One region of the Neobacillus sp. NPDC058068 genome, then DNA from elsewhere that is predicted to be linked to it. Evidence: riboswitches for the same ligand, from Rfam matches in the RefSeq annotation. Region 1 holds a riboswitch; the other holds the start of a gene.
What was found. Region 1 has a riboswitch for S-adenosylmethionine ahead of mtnW (2,3-diketo-5-methylthiopentyl-1-phosphate enolase). Riboswitches for the same ligand answer to the same signal wherever they lie in the genome.
Positions count from the first base shown of each region.

Region 1 (8,027 bases):
CTTAATTGATGTGAAAATGGATGAAGAAACGAATAAATTAAAGGTGAAAATACCGCCACTCCGTGCGCTTACAGGGAAACCGAAACGAATTGCCTCAGGTCACGGCGCATGTCCTGGATGCGGAATATTCGCTGGTCTGGAATTATTCTTTAAAGGCATCGAAGGCGATGTTGTTACCTTATTCCAAACTGGCTGTGCTTATGTTACAACGACTGGCTATCCAAACACTTCACATAAGCAAACAATGATTCATAATTTGTTCCAAAACGGTGCTGCCACATTATCCGGCACGCTTGAAGCCTTTATGGAACTGAAGCGCCGTGGTGAAATCGAGGTAGCTGACGATGCTACATTTGTAATGATTACTGGTGACGGCGGAATGGATATCGGAATGGGTTCGGCAATTGGTACGGCTCTTCGCGGACATAAATTAATTATGCTTGAATATGATAACGAAGGTTATATGAATACAGGTTCACAAATGTCCTATTCGACGCCACTTGGGCATATGACCAGTACCTCCGGTGTTGGAAAAACACAGCGCGGTAAAGCCTTCCACCATAAGGATACAGCACAAATCATGGCTGCAACCAATATACCGTATGTCTTTACTGGTTCGGAAGCCTTCCCGCAAGACTTGGTGAAAAAGGGTGCAAAAGCACAGTGGTATGCGCAAAATGTAGGACCTGTGTACGGGAAACTCTTAATCGCTTGTCCTTTAAACTGGAAATCGGACGACCGGTTCGGTACAACGATTGTCGAAGCTGCGGTAAATTCCTGTTTCTTCCCGCTTTATGAAGTGGAGCAAGGGGAAACAACGATTACCTACAATCCAGAAGAAAAGAACAAACGGATTTCACTTTCTGATTGGTTAAAATATATGGGTAAAACAAAACATCTATTAAAAGATGAAAACAAACCTATTTTAGAAGAGTTTGAAGAAGAAGTAGAAAAAAGATGGCAGCGTTTAAAAGCGAAGCATGAAAACCCTATGTTATAGATAATGCAAAAACGTAAAGCACACAAAGTGCTTTGCGTTTTTGCATTTTTACGGTTATGGTCATTAAAAATTTGCTTACCATACGAAAAGGGTTTTGCTCGTTCGATGTAGAATATATGTCTAATACTATTGCAAGATTATTTGTGTTCGCGGGGTGGCTATAGGTGGAGAAGCAGATCAAACAGGAAAACGCTTTACCTCTAGAAATTAGTGAAAAGCAGAAGATGGAAACTGATTTGCAGAAGAGCGAACAAAGATACAGACGGATTTTTGAAGATTCCATCGATGGACTTATCTTATGGGACAATCAGCATCGTATCGTTGATATTAATTTGGCTGGTGAAAAAATGCTTAGCCTCCCAAAGGAAGAATTAATCGGACTGCGATTATACGATTTATATACCCATCATGAAAGCAATACACAGGAAATAATAAAACATTTTGAACAGGCTCTCATTGATGGGCAGAGTACCTCTATAATCATTGTTGAAAAAGTGGACAGTAAAAAGACGTATTTTGAATATTCCTCAAAAGCGGAAATCGTTGAGGGGTTGAATTTTACTGTTTTTAAGGATATTTCGGAAACAATCGAGATGCAGGAGCATCTGCGAAAATCAGATACCTTAAATGTGATTGGCGAACTAGCGGCAGGAATTGCCCATGAAATACGTAATCCGATGACCGCTTTAAAAGGTTTCATTCAATTACTTGAGGGCAGTATTATGAAAGAGCATTCGATGTATTATCAGGTTATTACTTCGGAGCTTCAGCGAATTGATTCAATTATCAACGAATTTTTGATGCTTGCTAAACCGCAGGCAACTAGGTATGAAGAAAAGGAAATAAATCAAATCATGAAGGAAACAGTCGACTTGTTGACTGCACAAGCAGTCCTTCACAATGTTCAATTTGTTACAAATTATGATGAACAGCTTCCGCCTATATTTTGTGAACCAAATCAGTTGAAAAAAGTCTTTATCAATTTAATCAAAAATGCTATCGAGGTTATGCAAGAAGGCGGGAATATTACCATTACCATTAAGAAAATGGCCAATCGAATGAGTATTTCGATTGAGGATGAAGGGATGGGAATACCGAAAGAAATTATCAATAAGCTGGGTGAACCATTTTATACGACTAAAGACCAAGGTACCGGTCTTGGCTTAATGGTTAGCTTTCGCATCATTGCAGAGCATAAAGGAACCATTAACGTTGAAAGTGAAGAAGGGAAAGGGACGATTTTTCGGATCACCCTCCCTCTTGACGATATCAATGTGAATGATACCTAAGTAAAGAGCAGTCCGAACAAGCTCGGATTGCTTTTTACTTTTTAAGTACTTCTTTAACCAAATTTATGAAAGCTCCAAGATTTTTGATTTCTTTCCTCTGTTTGATTAGGATTCCCCCAAGTTCCAACGTTTTACGTTTGGCAGCTAATCTAGTTTGCTCCTCTTCAATGCTGTCTAAATCGGCAACATGTGCAAGCCCAATTGTTCTTCTGATTAACTCACAGCCAGTAAAACCAAGAGCATCATCGAAAAACTTAGCTAAATTGTAGTTTAAGAATGTGGAGGTTTGCGCTAAATTTTCCTTATTTTCAGTATTCCAAAGGTGCTTGTATTGTTCTTCAAATACATTCCACACTGTTTCAAGATGATTGATAAAGAGAACTTGGTTATGCTCGTTCACTATGACTTGGAAAAGGAGATTCGCAAATACCTGGCCAATATCAAATCCAGCGGGACCATAAAACGCGAATTCAGGGTCAATAACTTTTGTTTCCGAATCATTGGCAAAAACACTTCCAGTATGCAAATCTCCATGAAGAAGAACTTCTGCTTCTGTTAGGAAGCTTTTTTTCAATACGTTCACATGAAATTTCAGTTCTTCATCTTTCCAAAGGGCTTCGACTGTAGTACGTAAGCCGGCCTCGAATTCGTTGGTCTCTGCATCAAAGAAGGGATCGTTGAAAATTAAATCCTCGGTGATTTTGCAAAGCTCTGGATTGATAAACTGTTGAACCTTTTCTTTTTTTAAAGACGGACCTAATCCATAATCCGATGTGAAAAATAGTGTTTTCGCCAGATATTCACCCAGATGTTGGGATAGAAGCGGGTAAGTTTCGCCTTTTATGAATCCCTTTCTCGCAATTAAAAGATGGGAGAGGTCTTCCATGACGGTCACTGCCAGCACATCATTAGTATAGTAAACCTCTGGAACATACTTTGGTGCAATAGAACCAAAAATTATCAGGGCATCTGCTTCAATCTTTGCCCTTTTAAGTGTCAATGGCCAGCTTTCACCCACGACTTTGGCATATGGAAGAGCTTGTTTGATGATTACACCTTTTCCGTTCTTTTCGTCGACAATATGAAAAACTAAATTAAGATTCCCATCACCAATCTCCTTACAGGAAAGTTCAGGGTTATCAGAAAAAAGGTTTAATGCTAATGCCAACTCTGTGGCGGTAGTTTCGGTTAATGGCTGATAAGTTGTTTGCTTTAATAGACTCATTTCTAAAATTCCTCCTAATTAGTGGAGGCTTATCCGTGCGTATTTCGGCACTAAAAAAGCCTCTTTCTCATCTGAAAGAGGCTAGAAGACGGTGATTCTTCGCACCTCTTATCTCTCAGAAAGACAATCCTTCTGTTGGAATTAGCACCGTGCCTGTTAGGGGATCCTTCCCCGGCGCGAATAGGCGCCCCATTTCATAATGGTTTTCCGGTCGGTTGCTGGGCTTCAAAGGGCCAATCCCTCAGCCAGCTCATGATAAGAGTAAATAAAGTTTTCAGTTTTTTCAATCTGATAAAAACTATAACAAGATTAAGTAATGGGTGTCAATATTTTTTATTCAATCCACAAACCAATCCGTCCAAAAGGTAACGTTAAGAAATCTTTAATTTCATGAATCTTCACTGCTTTTGAAATTTTCCCTTTACAAGCTAATATAAAAGTTATAACATTTGTCACTAGAAATTCAACAATAATTTGAAAATAAAAAAGCAGGTGAGAACGATGAAGCAGTTTCCGCCATCGGAACTTTTGAATAGTCTACCAAAACAATTTTTTGCCGGTCTTGTTAAAAAAGTTGGCGAATATATAGCCGCGGGCCATGATGTGATTAACTTAGGACAAGGCAATCCAGATCAGCCGACACCGCCGCATATTGTCGCAAAGCTTCAGGAAGCAGCAGCCAATCCGCTCAACCATAAATATTCGCCTTTTCAAGGATTTAGTTACTTAAAACAAGCGGCAGCAGATTTTTATCTAAGAGAATATGGTGTGACCATTGATGCCGACAAAGAGGTGGCAATATTATTTGGCGGTAAAGCGGGGCTGGTTGAGATTCCTCAGTGTTTATTAAACCCAGGCGATACCATCCTCGTTCCCGACCCAGGTTATCCTGATTATTGGTCGGGTGTTGCGCTTGCAAAGGCGGAAATGGTTACCATGCCGTTACGAGAAGAAAATGGTTTCTTACCGGATTATCAAGAACTAGATTCAACTGCTTTATCAAAAGCAAAATTAATGTTTCTCAATTACCCGAATAATCCTACCGGTGCAACCGCGAGTGAGGAGTTCTTTGCAGAAACTATCAATCTGGCCCGTGAAAATGATATTTGCGTAGTCCATGATTTTGCTTATGGTGCGATTGGATTTGACGGCGTTAAACCAATTAGCTTTTTACAAGCAGACGGTGCGAAAGAAGTGGGAATTGAAATCTACACGCTATCGAAAACCTATAATATGGCGGGCTGGAGAGTTGGATTTGCAGTGGGGAATGAGAGTGTCATTTCCGCGATTGAACTTTTGCAGGACCATCTTTACGTCAGTTTATTTGGAGCGGTACAAGAGGCCGCTGCGGTTGCATTGACGGGTCCCCAGGATTGTGTGAACGAACTAAATGAACTGTACGAACGGAGGCGCAACGTTTTAATTACTGGTCTTCATTCGCTTGGTTGGAATGTCACCGCCCCAAAAGGCTCATTTTTTGCCTGGCTTAAGGTTCCGGATGGGTATTCATCTGAGGAATTTTCAACCATTCTTCTTGATCAAGCACATATCATGGTAGGACCGGGGATTGGCTTTGGAGATTTTGGCGAGGGCTATGTCCGTGTTGGTTTATTATCATCAGAGGAACGGTTAACAGAAGCTATCAGAAGAATAAGTCGTTTAGAAATATTTAAAAAATAGGTTGACATTTTATTTTTTTCTTGGGATAATCCAAAATAAGTTAAGCAACTTTAAAAAGTGAATAAATACGAATCGTTTTCTTATCAAGAGCAGGCGGAGGGAAAAGCCCGATGAAGCCCGGCAACCGACTTAACCATAGTTAAGCACGGTGCTAAATCTTGCAGCGACAAGCTGAAAGATGAGAAGATGTTAGTTTGTCATGCTAACCTCTTCTTATTTGAAGAGGTTTTTTTATGTTTTATCGAAAGGAAGTTTGAAAAAAATGTCTGAATTAATCGCAACATACCTCTTACATGATGAAAAAAATCCAGAAAAAAAAGCCGAAGAAATTGCACTTGGTTTAACGGTTGGTTCCTGGACCAATTTGCCTGAATTAGAGCAAAATCAGCTCCGCAAGCATAAAGGCAGAGTTGTTTCGATTGAGGGATTACCTTCTAACTATGTGGATCAATCCCTTATTCGGATTGCCTATCCAACGATTAATTTTTCCAACGATCTTCCTGCTATCTTAACAACTGTCTTCGGAAAACTTTCTTTGGATGGAAAAATCAAACTGCTAGATTTGCAGTTTGATGACGGATTAAAGGGTCTGTTCCCGGGACCAAGATTGGGCATTGAAGGTCTCCGTGAAAAAATAAATGTGTTTGACCGCCCGCTGTTAATGAGCATTTTTAAGGGTGTGCTCGGAAAAGACATTACCTTTTTGGCGCGTCAGCTCCAACAGCAAGCCCTTGGGGGAGTTGACTTAGTAAAGGATGATGAAATCCTTTTTGAAAATGAGCTGAGCCCATTTGAAAAAAGAATTACTGCCGGGAAACAAGCGCTGCGAGAAGTTCAAGAACAAACTGGACATCGTACCCTATACGCAGTAAACCTAACCGGCAGAACAACACAGTTACGGGATAAAGCAAGAAAGGCTGCAGAACTTGGTGCCGACCTCCTACTGTTTAATGTGTTTGCCTACGGCCTCGATGTCCTGCAAGAATTAAGAGAGGATGATGAAATTGCTTTACCGCTGATGGCACATCCTGCAGTAAGCGGTGCATTCACTTCCTCTCGCGAATATGGATTGGCACACTCCTTGCTCCTTGGCAAGCTACTCCGTTATGCAGGTGCAGATTTATCATTGTTCCCATCGCCGTATGGAACAGTAGCCCTGGAGCAAGCATCGGCACTCTCGATTGCGAGTGAGTTGACGAAGGAAGACGTATTTAAAAAGTCATTTCCTGTTCCTTCAGCGGGCATTCATCCGGGATTAGTACCATTGTTAATCCGTGATTTCGGAATCGATTCTGTGATTAACGCAGGTGGAGGAGTCCATGGTCATCCAGACGGGGCTCGCGGCGGCGGCCTGGCATTCCGGCAGGCAATTGAAACCAATCTCCAAGGAAAACTCCTAGTTGAGGGGGCTGAACAGTACGCTGAGCTAAAAAAGGCGCTCCAGCTATGGGGAAATGCCGAGGTGACTGCCTAAATGACAAATCCGGTAATTTATTGTGATTTTGACGGAACCGTAACCGAAAGTGATAACATCATTGCCATTATGAAAAAATTTGCCCCTCCAGAATGGGTGGCGATTAAAGATCAAATCCTTTCCCGCCAGATGTCGATTAATGAGGGCGTAGGAAAATTATTTTCGCTTTTACCAAGTAACTTGAAGGAAGAAATTACTGCGTTTGCGATTGAAAATGCCAGGATTCGTCCAGGATTCAAAGAGTTTGTTGAATTTGCACGGCAGGAAGGGATCCCTTTATATATTGTCAGCGGCGGTATCGACTTTTTCCTTCAGCCGATTTTAGCAGATTATTCCCCGTTTGCTGGGATTTACTGTAATGAATCTGATTTTTCGGGAGAGACAATTAAGATTCTTTGGCCTTATGAATGCGATTCATTGTGTAAAAATGATTGCGGCTGCTGCAAGCCAAGTATCATTCGAGAACTAAATCACAGTGAAGACAGCTTCAAAATCGTCATTGGCGATTCAGTAACCGATCTTGAGGCTGCTAAACATGCCGATTTTGTGCTGGCTCGTGATTTACTGTTGGAAAAGTGCGGGGAATGGGGGATTAACCATCAAGGGTTTACTACATTCTTTGATTGTATCAATGAAATCAAGAAAAGAATTGGGGCAGGTGAGCTGACATGCTAGAGGAAAGATGGACTGAATTAGCTGATGTAAAGGATGAGCTGGCAAAGCGGGACTGGTTTATGGGAACAAGCGGCAACCTTGCGATTAAAGTAAGTGATCATCCGCTGCGATTTTTGGTGACGGCAAGTGGCAAGGACAAACGCAAGCGTACAGCCGAGGATTTTCTCCTTGTGGACGAATTCGGCCGTGCTGTTGAAGAAACGCAATTAAAGCCATCCGCTGAAACACTTCTTCATGTTGAGATTTATCGCAAGACCAATGCAGGCTGCAGTCTCCATGTCCATACGATTGATAATAACGTCATTTCGGAAGTGTATGGTGACAATGGTGAGGTGACCTTTAAGGGGCAGGAGCTGATTAAGGCCTTTGATAAGTGGGAAGAAGAGGCTGTCCTCAAAATCCCAATCATTCGCAACTATGCCCATATTCCGACACTTGCGCATGCCTTTTCTGAACATGTTTCTGGAGATACTGGAGCCGTTTTAATTAGAAACCATGGCATTACGGTATGGGGAAGAAATGCTTTCGAGGCGAAAAAGATCCTTGAAGCATCAGAATTTTTATTCCGCTACCAATTACGTTTACTAGAACACAAGCCATATCAATTATTTAAAGTAGTCTAAATAGAAAAGCGGAAGCGCCTTCGGAACAAGCACAGCTTGTTCCTGCGAGGATTATTCTAAG
Region 1 covers NZ_JBHVSI010000002.1:163,733-171,759, reverse strand. Annotated here, with positions in the region: gene ACFVSW_RS03085 (thiamine pyrophosphate-dependent enzyme) at 1-1,000, shown strand, start outside; gene ACFVSW_RS03080 (ATP-binding protein) at 1,165-2,289, shown strand; gene mtnK (S-methyl-5-thioribose kinase) at 2,324-3,514, opposite strand; SAM riboswitch class I at 3,620-3,776, opposite strand; gene ACFVSW_RS03070 (pyridoxal phosphate-dependent aminotransferase) at 4,016-5,194, shown strand; SAM riboswitch class I at 5,272-5,379, shown strand; gene mtnW (2,3-diketo-5-methylthiopentyl-1-phosphate enolase) at 5,457-6,668, shown strand; gene ACFVSW_RS03060 (2-hydroxy-3-keto-5-methylthiopentenyl-1-phosphate phosphatase) at 6,669-7,343, shown strand; gene ACFVSW_RS03055 (methylthioribulose 1-phosphate dehydratase) at 7,337-7,966, shown strand.

Region 2 (8,027 bases), on a different contig from region 1:
CTTTTTCAAAAAGGGCACGGACCTGGTCACGATCGGAACGAAAAGGCGAAATGAATGCCGTTGTCACGACGGTGCCGCAATCGACAAATAGTTTGGCCACTTCGCCAATCCTCCTGATATTCTCAGTCCGGTCATTGTCCGAAAAGCCAAGATCTCGGTTAAGGCCATGACGGATATTATCGCCATCAAGGACATATTCATTAATTCCCCGGCGATGCAATTCACCTGAAACGGCGTTGGCTATTGTTGATTTTCCCGAGCCCGAGAGACCTGTGAACCAGAGAACACAGCTTCCATGGCGATTTTGAATTCGGCGGTCTGACTTCGTTATTGCCGCGGCATGCCATGTGATATTTGTTGATTTTGACATGGTTATTTCCCCTCCTTACACCGTCTGCTGTTCTTTCAATCCTTCAATCAGCACTTCGACGACTTCTTTCCGGCTGAAGGTGGACGGCGGCAGCTTCCCTGCGCGCAGCAATTCTCTAACTTTTGTTCCGGATAGGATGACACGATCATGATAGCTATGGGGGCAGGTTTTATCAGACGCCATCCCCTCGCATTTATTGCAATAAAAGCTGTGTTCAAAGAAAAGCGGCTTAATGCCAAGTTCCCCTTCAGGAAATTCGCTGAAAATAAGCTGGGCATCATACGTTCCATAGTAATTCCCGACGCCGGCATGGTCGCGGCCGACGATGAAATGAGTGCAGCCAAAATTCTTACGGGCTATCGCATGAAAAATCGCTTCCCTTGGTCCTGCGTAACGCATGGCAGCAGGATAAACACCAAGCTGTACCCGTTCTGCAGGGTAGTAATTTTCCAGCAGGACCCGATAGCTCTTCAAGCGGACATCAGCCGGGATGTCGTCAGACTTTGTTTCGCCGACAAGCGGGTTGACGAATAGCCCATCAACCGTTTCCAGTGCTGCTTTTTGAATGTATTCATGTGCACGATGAATCGGATTTCTCGTCTGGAAGCCAACTACTGTCTTCCAGCCCTTTTCTTCAAACAATGCCCGGGTTTCCTTCGGCTCAAGCCACACATCGGCGAAAACCCCTTTTTCAGGTTTTTTTACGAGTGTGATTTCACCAGCCACGTAGACTGGACCTCTTTCATAAAGCCGCTTGACTCCCGGGTGGGCAAGTTCGTGTGTCTTATATACCTCAAGTGCTTCTTTGTCTAGGTCAGGTTCATACCATTCCGCTACTTTAATCACGCCATAAACCTCTTTTTGAAAAATAAGCTTGATCTCTTCCCCGACTGTGAGGGAAGCTGCTGTTTCAGCGGATACTGGCAGCGTTACAGGAATCGACCAAATCGTTTGATCCGCTAAACGCATGTGGTCGACAACCGATTCGTAATCTGCTTTGCCAAGAAACCCGGTCAGCGGACTGAACAGCCCCACGCCGATTAACTCCAGGTCACTCAAAGCAATCGCGTCAATCTCAAGTTCTTTTTCAATTTGGGCTACATCATAGTTTGGATTAAAGGCTTGAACCAGCGTTCCTCCATGTGGTTTTGGTAAAAATGACATTTAAATCAAATCCTTCCTTTGCTAAATTTAACTGTTTACCAGTATCGATGTGCGGCTTAGTGTCGGATATCGGATGTTTACTGGCGGATAACCGCCCGTTTCTGGCGACTACCCGCTCGTTACTGGTGACTTACCGCCATTTACTGGCGACTACCGCTCGTTACTGGCGACAACCTGCCCATTACTGGCGACTTACCGCCGTTCACTGGCGGCTACCCACTTCCACCACCCAAAACCGGCTATTCTTTTGCAGCTTGTTGCTGCACCGCTACCGCGGGTTTCTGCCGCTTCATCAACGACGACACGCCGAACACTGAGATCAGGACCCCAACCATGGCAATGATTGGGTAAAAATTATGTTCGATGATCAATTGGATGAGAGTGTATGACAGCACCATCGATAGGACGGGTGAAACAATCCAAACGGTCAGGAGCTGAACAACAATGTCTTTTTTCAATACTGCTTTGCCATGCTTGGCGAAACCCATTCCGATGATGGAAGAGGTTGTGATTTGGGTAAGTGGGACAGGTATCCCGAATACCGAGGCAACGGTTACAATGGTTGCACCTGTTCCCGAGATGACACAGCCCTCTTCGAGCCGAAGCGTCGTTATTTTTTTTCCATTCGTTTCTAGGACGCGCTGACCCAGCAGCAGTGCACCCGCTGCGACAAACAACCCACCCCAGAAAATACCACTTCCAACAGCAAGAATGTTGGCACCCACAAGCGGGCCGACAGCATTGGCTACATTGTTCATCCCGGCTGAAAAGGCTTCGAACAAGCCCATAAATACAACCAGCACAGTCAGAAATGGAACAGCTTTCCGAGCCTTCATCCAGCCTTTAAGCCTTCTATTTTCCAACAAATACGAAGCACCAATGGCGATGAAAAACGCTGTAAAAGGTGTAAGCAGCCAAAACAACATAATCCAGACAAGCTTACCGACAAACACAGATTGGTAAACAATCCCGGCACCAACGACAGATCCAACTGCCACTTCACTGGTAGAAAGTGGAATACCAAAAATATTGGCCAAAAACAATGATAATGCCGCTGATGCTAATACGATTAAGGCTACAGGCACGGTAAATGTACTAGATGGGACAATCCCGCTGCCAATCGTTTTGACTACTTCACCGCCGCCAAGCCAAGCACCAAGGAACACGGCGATACTGCACAGCAGTAAGGCCAGCCGTTTTTTCACGACACCGGCTCCATAGGCGATTCCCATCGAAGCCGCCGCACCACTGGCACCAATATTTATTGCAAAAAATAACCCAATTGTTATCGCAATAATTGTAAGCAAAGCTTTAGCCCTCCCTATTTGCTGTGTAAGCCACACTCCGTTTTGCCGCTTCCAACCCAGCGTCCCGCACGTGAGTCCCCATCAGCTGCAGCCCGTTGGGTACAAGGAAAACAGCCAATGCTTGGATATTGATGGTCATGCAGGGTGTTGTACGGGAGCTCGTGTCCCCTGATGTAGCTCCAAACCTCATCCCATGTCCAGTGAATCAAAGGACAGATTTTGATGTTCCTGAATTTTTCATCTTTATTAAGAAATTCAGTGCTCGCTCTTGACGGTGACTGTTCCCTGCGAAGCCCCGAGATCCACGCTTGTTTTCCCGTTAATGCTTCCCTTAACGGAATAACCTTGCGAATCATGCAGCACTGGTTAGGGTCACCCTTCCATAACGCCGAACCATATTGTTCCGCTTGTTCATCGAGACTTAACTTCGGTTGTTTTCGCTCTATCCTTAACGACGGGAATCGAGCTTCAATCTTGTCTATGACCTCATATGTTTCTGGGAAATGCAGTCCCGTATCTAAAAAAACAATCCGGGCATCCGCTTTAATTTGCTGGATGAGGTCAATCAAAACAATCGCTTCAGCCCCGAAACTGGACGCATACACAATTTCCTCGGATTGGTAAGCCCGGTAAGCCCACTCCAGCACAGAAAGGGCCCCCTTGGTTTTATCCTCAATTGGGAAAGTATCAGATATTTGCTGCCAGTTTTGATACGTTATTACTTCAGTCATGACTTAATGCCTCCTTTATCACTAAAACTAAATTGAGTTTCATCTATCGAAAAACGAATCAGTTATTCCTGTCTGAAAAATATTCGCTCCGTCCGAAATTCCACAAAAAAAGGCAGTCTTCCACTTTGATAAAGTGAAGACCGCCTCTAGTTTGTCTAGTCAGCGATGCTTATTCGGTTTAAGACGAACCTTTTCATTTTTCTCTATTTGGACAATTTTTCCATCCTGAACAACTAAGGTGATCGAGCCATATTTTAAGGTCTCCATCATTTTCTCAATATGTGCGATCAGTTCTTCCTTTTCATCTGCCTTCAGTTTGATCCGTCTCCTTTCAAAAAAAAACGTCTTCCCCATCAAGGAAAGGCGTTAGAACTACCACAGTTAACACCTTATCTCCCAAAATGAAGGTCATTTTGCTGGAATTGGCACCTTGCTTTGCAGGTTGCCGGGCTTCATTGGACCAGTTCCTCAGCCACTCTAGATAAGAATTGAATGATTAATGAAATTAATCCTACCATGCCAATGGGTTTAATGTAAATAGGAAAACTAAATATTTTAAAAATTCTTTTTAATGGACTCAGTCTCCCGGTCAATTAACCTGTTAATTTGTTGGGGGACTGGCTCTGTTTATCAAATTCATAAAAACGGGCTACTTGGTTTATGGAATTCAAAAAACCCCGTATCTTATAAAAGTAGAATCGGGGAATATAATATATGGAAATAGGTATATTTGTGGATTATTTTTGGAGAGACTTAGTTGTTTTTTAACTTGTAAATTTCCCTGGAGTGTTCAGAAATTTTTCGATCATAAAATTCAAGGTCAAATTTTGTCGCCATAGAACTTTTGATTTCTTTGACATCTTCTACGACAGTGTCCACCTTCGTTTCAAGGGCATCTATTCTTTGGTTTGTTTCAGAAATCTTAACATTCGTGGCAGCTACGGTATTAATTACTTGATTTACTTTTTGGTCCAGACTATCAAGCTTGTCCAATATCAACTTGAGTGTTTTTTCCATCTATTTTCACCTCCTTCGTTTATTGCTTATAGTATAGCAGATTTATGTAGATATTTGTCGATGGATTTCAAATTATTTGGATAAAAATGGGAGTGCGTGATACATTCTTCAAGAAGGACGGGACTAACAAATTAGAAATCTATTTTCCTTAACTATAAAACTGGTACCTCTCCCCCACTCCACTGCAGAGAAGAGGCACCGTTTATCTGCTGCCCCTTTTCAATTGATAAAGCCGCCTCTTTATTTCCTTTTCCATCTTTAGAAAAAAACTTTCTAAACTCTTTTTCGCCCCTGCCGCTAAAATGCGCTCTCCTGCCAAAGAAAGTGCACCCATTACCTGAGCATCAGCACTAAAGGTTAATTTGGTCGTACCCTGGGATTCTTCCATCAAGATATCAATTGTAGTATCAATCTCGCCAAGATTCCCTTTCCCTTTCACGATCAAGCGATAGTAAGAAGGTGATTTTTCTATATTCCGCCAGATTTCAAATATAAAAACATCTTCAATCGGGCCGATGTTAATCTCGAGCTCGGCTTGGTAAAATCCTTTTGCCTTTTCTATGAATGATTTACAACCCGGCAGCGAGTTCCGAAGGATGTTTTCATCCTTTAATTCCCTCCATACAATGCCCTTTGGTAATCCGAAGGTATATCCGTATTCGATTTTCAAGTGTTTCCCCCCAATTAACAACTCTGAATTACCCCATTCTCCATTCGTTTATTTTTATTCAAATCGGGGGAAAGTTGTTAAAAAATGGAGTTCTGCACGCCCGCTTAATAACGTCTGGCGCTATTATCATTTGTATAGTTATCCATTCATGAAAAACCATCCTTAACCCAATTAATTTCCAATATTTTTCCATATCGCAGCTGATTTCTCCTCATGAACATTCCTCCTGTTAACAAATTTTTGATGATTGATTGGGTATTTTGCTATACTTTTCCTAATGATAGTTTTCCAAAGAAAATCAAGGTGAGTGGATGACAATGAGATACGCTAATTTAGATAATGTGTCAAACAACAAATCGTTTAAAGACATGAGGAAATGGCAGAAAGAACGTCGAAGTAAAGTAAAGGATTTATCGGTAAACATCGAACAATCTCCCGTTAAAAAAGTGAGGGAACTATTCGAAAACAGAAGTCGAACTACGTATACGTGGGTTGGCCATTCTACTTTTTTGCTTCAACTAAATGGCATCAATATCCTAACTGACCCTGTGTGGGCCATGCGGATGGGGTTTCAAAAAAGATTAACGGAGCCGGGCATTTCCTTAGCTGATCTGCCGGAAATTGATCTCGTCGTCATCTCCCATGGCCATTACGACCATTTGGACTTCCCGACGCTGAAAAAATTAAAAGGCAATCCGCATTACTTTGTTCCGGTTGGGTTAAAGTCCCTTTTTATCCGAAAAGGCTATCAGAATGTGACTGAGATGAGTTGGTGGGAAAGCACCGAATACGGAGGGATAACCGTTCATTTCGTCCCAGCCCAGCATTGGACGAGACGAACGTTGCGTGATATGAATACATCCCATTGGGGCGGCTGGATTTTTCAAACTACCGAAGAAACGTTTTATTTTGTGGGCGATACAGGCTATTTCAGCGGCTTTCACCAGATTGCGGACCGCTTTACAATCGACACCGTGTTTATGCCGATTGGCGCCTATGAGCCGGAGTGGTTTATGGCCCCATCCCATATTTCTCCGGAAGACAGTGTGAAAGCGTTCATCGAATTAAAAGCGAAACACTTCGTGCCGATGCATTATGGCGCCTATCGCTTAGCCGATGACACGGGACCGGAAGCATTAAAACGGTTATTTCGTGAATGGGAAAAGCGGCAGCTCCCCGAAGAACAATTAAAGGTGCTCTTTCTTGGGGAAACGGTGATGGGATCTGAATAGCAAGAGAAATTACGCTGGCCAAACAACCACAATGTCTTAAATACCCCTTCTTATAGACATAAAACGAAGGCTAATCACCTAAAATACAAAGACGTATAAAAACTTTAATAGACAGAAGGAATGGCTCCCTTGGTTAATTTTTCAAAAAAACAGGACATTAAAATGCTTCGTTTTTCGATAACCGTGTTAACTGCATTCACCGGCGGCCTGGTGTTCACCGCACTTCATACACCAATTCCATGGCTGCTTGGACCAATGGCGGCTGTTTTAATTGGTGCAAGGTTTGGAAAGATTCATTATTATTGGCCAACTTATATACGGGATACGGGATTAATCATTGTCGGTTATTCAATTGGTTTATCTTTCACGAAAGAAGCGCTCATGCAAATTACGGCGAAACTGCCTTCGATGCTGATCATGACCGTTTTACTCGTTTGTTTTTGTGCCGGAATTGCCTGGGTTGTTTCCAAGCTTACGGGCGTGGATTATCCAACTGTACTTACCGGCAGCATTCCAGGAGGACTTTCGCAAATGATTATTTTTGCCGAAGAAATGAAAGGAATCGATATTACCACGGTGACGTTCCTGCAAGTGGCCAGATTAATGATGATCATTTTCTTCGTCCCTTTTCTCATTTTTGGGCCGCTTTTTAAAAATACGGCTATTGAACCGACATCGGATTTGGTTGTAAAGACAATTCAAACTTCAGGACCGCTATTTTCAACCATTGTTTTGTTTGCCGTGATATGTGTGCTCTGTGCTTTTCTTGCCAAAAAATTCAAGTTTCCTACTCCCTATTTATTGGGACCCATACTTGGAACAGCCATCGCCAGCATTTCAGGTTTCCATGGTCCTGCTCTTACGTCGCCAATATTGGACGTTTCGCAATTTATGATTGGAGGCTACATCGGCTTATTATTGAAGCCTGAGAAGCTGGAGCATAAGGCAAAAATAATTACCCTTGCGCTGCTTAGTGGGCTGCTGATGATTATCGGATCTGTCGGTTTAGGTTTGGTGCTTGTTCATTATTACCATATTACCCCATCCACCAGTTTATTAAGCTTAGCTCCCGGCGGTATGGATCAAATGGCGATTCTTGCTCACGAAGTCCATGCAGATTTATCGATGGTAACCGGGTACCAATTATTCCGGCTGTTTTTTATCTATTTTGCCGTACCACCGCTCCTTAGGTTATTTTTCAAAGTTGGAAACAGAAAAACGAGGAAGGCAGCTTGAGACCGCCTTCCTCGTTTTTTTCCTGTAATGTCAAATTGCGATGTTTTATTTTGGATAAAGAATCTCATCGATAATCCCGTACTCTTTCGCTTCCTCAGCGCTCATAAAGTAATCCCGATCGGTATCCTTTGCCACCTTTTCAACTGGCTGACCGGTGCGTTCTGAAATAATTTGATTGATATGTTCTTTTAATTTTAAGATACGCCGCGCTGATATTTCGATTTCTGTTGCTTGCCCCCTGGCACCACCCAAGGGCTGATGAATCATGATTTCACTATTTGGCAGGGCGTACCGTTTTCC
Region 2 covers NZ_JBHVSI010000010.1:42,656-50,682, forward strand. Annotated here, with positions in the region: gene cysC (adenylyl-sulfate kinase) at 1-370, opposite strand, end outside; gene sat (sulfate adenylyltransferase) at 386-1,534, opposite strand; gene ACFVSW_RS13035 (sulfate permease) at 1,774-2,841, opposite strand; gene ACFVSW_RS13040 (phosphoadenylyl-sulfate reductase) at 2,856-3,572, opposite strand; gene ACFVSW_RS13045 (YezD family protein) at 3,732-3,887, opposite strand; SAM riboswitch class I at 3,959-4,060, opposite strand; gene ACFVSW_RS13050 (hypothetical protein) at 4,326-4,589, opposite strand; gene ACFVSW_RS13055 (SRPBCC family protein) at 4,792-5,259, opposite strand; gene ACFVSW_RS13060 (MBL fold metallo-hydrolase) at 5,571-6,491, shown strand; gene ACFVSW_RS13065 (AbrB family transcriptional regulator) at 6,621-7,727, shown strand; gene clpP (ATP-dependent Clp endopeptidase proteolytic subunit ClpP) at 7,773-8,027, opposite strand, start outside.
Region 2: another riboswitch for S-adenosylmethionine. It lies ahead of ACFVSW_RS13045 (YezD family protein); the one in region 1 lies ahead of mtnW (2,3-diketo-5-methylthiopentyl-1-phosphate enolase).